One region of the Roseibium album genome, then DNA from elsewhere that is predicted to be linked to it. Evidence: riboswitches for the same ligand, from Rfam matches in the RefSeq annotation. Region 1 holds a riboswitch; the other holds the start of a gene.
What was found. Region 1 has a riboswitch for thiamine pyrophosphate ahead of ACO6TI_RS25575 (hydroxyethylthiazole kinase). Riboswitches for the same ligand answer to the same signal wherever they lie in the genome.

Region 2: linked by a shared signal. The riboswitch ahead of ACO6TI_RS00810 (ABC transporter permease) and the one ahead of ACO6TI_RS25575 (hydroxyethylthiazole kinase) in region 1 are both predicted to bind thiamine pyrophosphate.

Annotation. Positions count from the first base shown of each region.
Region 1 covers NZ_OZ247583.1:5,569,883-5,573,178, reverse strand. The annotation lists gene ACO6TI_RS25590 (DMT family transporter) at 1-566, shown strand, start outside; gene ACO6TI_RS25585 (hypothetical protein) at 868-1,278, opposite strand; gene ACO6TI_RS25580 (Lrp/AsnC ligand binding domain-containing protein) at 1,314-1,550, opposite strand; TPP riboswitch at 1,684-1,794, shown strand; gene ACO6TI_RS25575 (hydroxyethylthiazole kinase) at 1,862-2,635, shown strand; gene thiD (bifunctional hydroxymethylpyrimidine kinase/phosphomethylpyrimidine kinase) at 2,675-3,296, shown strand, end outside.
Region 2 covers NZ_OZ247583.1:176,684-179,979, reverse strand. The annotation lists gene ACO6TI_RS00815 (hypothetical protein) at 1-1,313, shown strand, start outside; TPP riboswitch at 1,387-1,493, shown strand; gene ACO6TI_RS00810 (ABC transporter permease) at 1,738-2,493, shown strand; gene ACO6TI_RS00805 (ABC transporter substrate-binding protein) at 2,516-3,296, shown strand, end outside.

The DNA.
Region 1 (3,296 bases):
GTGCGGTCGGCGTCGGATTTCTCGGCATATTGATCGTCCTGTCGCCGCATCTGGGTGAAGACGAACTGGACAGCGCGTCGACGTACGGGGCTCTGTTGGGCATCATGGCAGCCGGCTGTGCGGCGCTCGCGATGATTACGGTGCGTAAATTGTGCGAGACGGAGAGGACGTCTACCATCGTCACCTGGTTTGCAGCGTCTGCCACGGTCCTGTCCTTGGTGACACTACCACTCGGATTTCTGCTGCCCGGTCAGGCGTGGATCGTGCCCGACCTGAAAACAGCTGGTCTTCTGCTGCTGATCGGCCTCGCCGGAGGCGTCGGACAGATCCTGCTGACACAGAGCTACCGCTTTGCCGATGCCTCGACGATCGCGCCGTTTGATTACGTCAACATGCTCTGGGCGATCATTGTCGGCTGGGTGGTCTTCTCCGAAGTGCCTGTTCCGCAGGTGATCGCCGGCGCCCTGATCGTTATCGCGGCGGGCGTCTTCGTCATCTACCGAGAGCACAAGCTCGGTCTCGACCGCACCAAATCGCGGCGGGCCTCGACGCCGTCACGATCCTGAGACGAATTCGGCCATTGTCTGCACCGACTGGTTTGAAATCAAACGGCCCCGGGTGTTTTCCCTGGCGTTGAAAATCGCGTGGTGCTTTCCCGGACCTGATCCGGGATCATCAAATGCCGTTGTTTGGGCCCGGCTCAAGCGGGAATAGCGAGACTGCAAACAAGCGCGAGCCTCTGTATTTTATCTGAAGGTCAGGGCCTGATGATCATCAACCCTGGTGTTTCAAGGCATCATCCAACATGCCGGATCCGGGTCCCGGCCATATCAAACCGGGAGAACAAGCGTCGGATTGAATGATCTGCTACGGCTTGTACTGGAAGGTCTCGACGGAGCTTTTCGATCCATCAGGATAGACAAGCTGGACACTGATTGACTGGGTCGATCCGGCAGGAAGCTCGATATAGGGCTTGTCCTTCAGGACGGCGTTGGGATTGTCGGGATCGCACTCGTCCAGCTCCCACATCTGGTCGAGCTGTCCATCGTTCAGTCCATAAAAGACAAAGTCGATGCCGCATTTCCACGATTCCAGATGGGTGAAGTAAATCAGCTGCTGGCCCTCCCAGTCGCGGAATGCCACCCAGTTTGCCTTGGTCACATCAAGGATCTGCTTGATCTGTTCGGGCGGCATGCCCTGCGCGGTTGCCTGGCCGGAAATGGAAAGTGTCATGATACTCAAGCTTGCTGCAAGCGCTGATGAGGTCAGAAATCGCATTTGTCAGCTCCCGTGTGGAGAGGAATTGGGGTGCCTTAGAAAGCCTTGAAGGTAATAATGGTTTTTGTGTCCTGGATTCCACCGATCGGATGAACCTTTTCATTGACGAAATGACCGATATCGGCGTCGTTGTCGACATAGAATTTTACCAGCAGGTCATAGTCGCCACTGGTCGAATAGACCTCGGAGGCAATTTCCGCGTCTGCGATGGCATTGGCAACCTGGTAGGTCTTGCCCAGTTGACATTTGATCATCACGAAAAACGGAACCATGCGTCACTCCGGTGATTTGCTCGTAAAAGGAATACCCAAGGACATCGCCCATCTTCCCGCCGCAGTCAATTGCCGAAACAAGTTAGGGACGGTTCGGGACTTGCATTCGGAAACCGGGCTTGATAGCAGTCAGACTATCTCATGGGGGTGCCCGACGAAGACCGATCGGGCTGAGAGGCAAAAGACCAACTCCTTGAACCTGATCCGGTTGGTACCGGCGGAGGGATTTGAGATGAAGATCTTCGAGGCGCAGGGCCTCAAACCTTCCTTTCATCCCTTCGAGTTGAAACTTCCGAGTTCGGAGGAGTTGCATGAGCCTGTCCGTTGCCGCGTCCACGCAGTCGTTGTCCGCAGAGGTCGTTTTCGACCTTCTCCAAAGGGTCCGCCAAAAAACGCCGCGCGTTCACACCATCACCAATGCCGTCGCGCAAACATTTACCGCGAATGTGCTGCTGGCAATTGGTGCTGTTCCGTCCATGACAATCTCCAGCGAGGAGGTGGCCGGATTTGCGTCGAGTTCGGATGCGCTGCTTGTCAATCTCGGCACGTTGGATTCAGCCAGGCGAGAGGCCATTCCGATCGCGATCGAGGCGGCCCGGGCCGCCGGTCGTCCCGTCAGTGTCGATCCGGTCTTTGTCAACCGGTCTCCCGTCCGATGCGCCTATGCGCGCGAGCTCATGGCATTCAAACCCGAACTTGTGCGACTGAACGAACCCGAATTGGCCGCGCTGTGCCCGCAGCGGTCGGATGTCGAGGCACTGATCGGATCCGGTACCGTTCTCGCCGTGACCGGCGCTGAAGACAAGATCGAAAGCCAGGGTGAGGACTTTCGCCTGCAAAACGGCCATCCGCTGCTGGCAAGAGTTACGGCAACGGGCTGTGCCGGTGGTGCGGTGCTGGCGGCCTTTGCGAGTTTGGAAAGTGACATTGCCCTGGCCGCCGCCGCGGGTCTTTCGGTCTTCAATATTGCCGGTGAAATGGCAGCGGAGCGGGCAGGTGGTCCGGGAAGTCTCGTGCCGGAGCTGCTGGACGCGCTCTATACGATGACATCCCGCGATGTCGAGATCAGGCTGAAGTCGGTCTGAGCCGTGTCTTTAATGGATGTTTCAATTCAGGAGGATCCCATGACTGCTATCGCGGTAACCATCGCAGGGTCGGATTCCGGTGGCGGCGCCGGAATTCAGGCAGATCTCAAGACATTCTCCGCCAACGGTGTTTATGGTGCGAGCGTCTTGACCGCACTGACGGCACAGAACACACGTGGCGTCAGTGCCATACAGGACGTGCCGCCGGAGTTTGTTCGGGCGCAGATGGATGCGGTCTATTCCGACCTCAAGGTCAATGCGACGAAGATCGGCATGCTTTCCGGATCTGCGATCATTGAGGCTGTGGCTGCCGGGCTGATAGCCCATGCAACAGGACCCGTCGTGCTGGACCCGGTGATGGTCGCGGCGTCAGGCGACCCTCTGCTTGCCGAAAGCGCCGTTGCAAGCCTTCTTTCCGTGCTGGTTCCGCTCGCCGATGTCATTACGCCGAATCTGCACGAAGCGGCGCGCATGCTGGAAGCGCTCGTTGCCGGCAGCGAGACCGAGATGTTGTCGCAGGCCGAACAGCTTTTGCGGCTTGGTGCCAAATCGGTTCTCTTGAAAGGTGGACACGGGACTGGCGAGGACAGCACGGACCTTTTCCTGGATACAGGCGGAAATGCGATCTGGCTGCGCGAGAAAAGGATCGCAACGCAGAACA
Region 2 (3,296 bases), 1.6 Mb from region 1:
TTCAAACCGTCAAGGAGGTTGTGGAGCCTTCCACCGGCCATTCCACGCCTGCCCCAGAACCACGCCAGGAACCGATATTTGAAAACAAAAGCCCGGATGATGCCGGGTTGTTTGCAGAAGAGGCCGGCGGAAACGCGCCCGGCGAGAAGCCTCTCTATTCTGACGAGCCTGAAGCAACCCCTGCGCCGAAAGGCCGTTCGCGGCGCGAGCGCCCTTCGGCATCGGACGCACTAAGAAGCAAATCTTCATCCGGCCGTTTCCTGCCGATCGCTCTGGGGGTTCTTTTCCTCGTCGTTCTGCTGGGAGCCGGTGCCTATTTCCTTCTTCCATTGGACGATCTTGTTTCCGTCAATCGCCAGCAAACCGAAACAGGTGAATCTCAGGCAACAGGTGCCGGTCGGACCGAAGATGCACCAGTGGCGTCATCCTCCGGGACAACGTCCGACGATCCCGAGTCTTCAAAGAACACCGATCGTCTCCTTGACGGCGGTGGAGACGATGTTATCGCGCCTGACGCGAGAACCGTGACGACAACGACCATCACCCCCCAGTCCACGGGACTGGAGCCGGTTCCTTCCGCGCCGGCGATCGTGACAAATCCCCAGATTGAACCGGTGCCGGAAGCGCCCGTTCAGCCGCAGTCGGGCGTGGTATCGCCTTCCGCGACTGGTGATGATGCGCCTCTCGCCGTTCCCCAGGACAACCTGGCGGCAATTGCGCCGGAACAGGCTGCTCCGGAAGAGCCGTCCGCCGGTCTTGCCGCCAGCGACGGTGTGCAGCGCTCAATTCTCTACGAAGAAGGCGAGGATACCGGTGGCGAGGGAACCGCGTCCCAGGGGGCTGTTGTCTGGGGCCTTGAAGAGGAAACCAATCTGGACGGTCAGCGGCAGTCCGTGCTGACTGCTTCAATCGATATTCCGGAACGGGATGTGAAGGTCGACATTCGCATCAAGCCGAATGACGACACGTCCTTGCCGGCAAGTCATCTTGTCGAAATAAAATATGATTTTCCCGAGAGTTTTGCGGCCGGAGATGTTGTGAATGTTCCGGGCCTCGTCATGAAACCGACGGAGGAAGCACGGGGCGATGCCCTGATAGGTGCGTCCGTGAAAGTCCAGCCCGGATTCTTCTGGATCGCCTTGTCGAACCTTCCGAACGAACAGCAGCGCAACCTGAATCTTTTGCGTGAACGGGGCTGGATCGATATCCCGATGCTCTACGAGAACGGCAAGCGCGGCATCCTTACGCTTGAAAAGGGACCCGACGGCGCTGTCGCTGTCGAAAAGGCAGTTACCGACTGGCAGGCCGGCTAAGTCCCGGAGACTATCAGCCAAAAAAGATATCGCACGGCGGGTTGCCTTTTTTGTTCAGGCAAGGCATGTTCCGCCTTGGTCCGAGGGGTGTTCCGGTTAACGGAACTGAGATGGCTTTGAGCCGAACCCTTAGAACCTGATCCGGGTCATGCCGGCGAAGGGACGGAATCCTTAGCCTATTCCCGGATCTCCATTGTCATTTTCGGCAAGATCAACGGACAACCGATCGAAGATCGGGCATCCAAGTTGATCGCGTTCTAAATGCTGGAGCATTTATGTGCGTTTGAGACATCGCACGGTGCGCCAGTCCGAAGACGGGAGATCCTATGCGTTCTTGTCTGCAAGGGCAGCAATCGCCGCATGTGCGAAGATTGTCTGCCGCACAAAATGTCCACTATGCGCCAGGTGCCACCGGAGAGTTGGCATGAAGGTGTTGCTGCAAGTGGGCATGAGATTCCTGTTTTCAGTCTTTGCCGTCCTCGCGGTCTGGGCGTTGCTTGTGGCCGCCTTCCAGCCACCCTCGTTCATGTTGCCTGGACCGGTGGAGGTGATCCTCACATTTCCCGAACACGCCGGTTTCCTGTTTCACCATGCGGGTATAACGGCTTCCGAAACGGTTATCGGCTTTGTTCTGGGTGTCCTGTGCGGTTCGACCCTTGCGATTGCCATCTGGCTGTTTCCCTTGGCTGGACGTGTGATCATGCCGACCATTCTGGTTACGCAAGCACTTCCCGTCTTCGCTATAGCTCCCGTGTTGGTTCTCTGGCTCGGCTTTGGAATGTCTTCCAAAATCGTCATGGCCATTCTGGTTATCTTTTTTACCGTCACTTCAACGGTATATGACGGGTTGAGGCGACTTGATCCCGGACTTTCGGATCTGGCAAGGCTCTATCGCGTGTCGCGATTTCAGGAACTGATAATGTTCCGTGCACCAGCAGCGCTGCCGGCATTTGCGTCCGGTATTCGCGTGGCTGCAGTCTTTGCGCCTATCGGTGCAGTCGTCGGCGAATGGGCCGGCGCCAAGGGTGGCCTTGCATTCATCATGCTGCAGGCCAATGCGCGCGGAAATGCAGACATGTTGTTTGCTGCCGTCATCCTTCTTGCTCTGATGGTGCTGGCCATGCGCTACGCCGTTGAACATCTCACCCGAATTCTCGTTCCCTGGCAGGTCGAAGTCTGACTGCCGTACACTGGAGGATTGAATGAAAAAACTACTGGTGTCCCTGTCTGTCGCTGCCGCGCTGTTTGCGAGCGCTCCGGTTCAGGCTGCTGAAAAACTGACAGTTCTTCTGGACTGGTTTACGAATCCTGATCATGCGCCGGTGATTACGGCCCAGACGTTGGGGTTTTTCGAAGCCGAAGGCCTCGAGGTCGAGTTGATCGAGCCTGCCGATCCTGCCATGCCGCCGAAACTGGTGGCTGCCGGACAGGGTGATATCGCGATTTCCTATCAGCCGACCCTGCACGCGCATGTTGAAGAAGGCCTGCCGGTCTCCTGGGTCGGGACGCTTGTCGAGACACCGCTGAACTCCCTGATTGTTCTGAAAGACGGTCCCATCAAGGAACTGAAGGACCTGAAAGGCAAGACAATCGGGTTTTCGGTTTCAGGTTTTGAGGATGCCATGCTCGGGCAAATGCTGAAATCCGTGGGCCTGTCGATGGATGACGTTGAACTGGTCAATGTCAACTTTGCCTTGTCTCCAGCACTCATGTCCGGCCAGGTGGATGCCGTTATCGGCGCCTATCGCAATTTCGAACTCACACAACTCGAAATCGAAGGCAAGGAAGGGACTGCATTCTTCCCGGAAGAAAACGGCGTGCCGATTTTTGACGAGTTGATCTACGTGGTGAACAAGGATCAGACAGATGATCCGCGGTTCGTCAAGTTCCTGGCCGCTGTTGAAGCAGCGACGATCTATCTGACCAATCATCCCGAGGAAGCGTGGAACGCGTTCATCGAGGCTTATCCGCACCTGAATGACG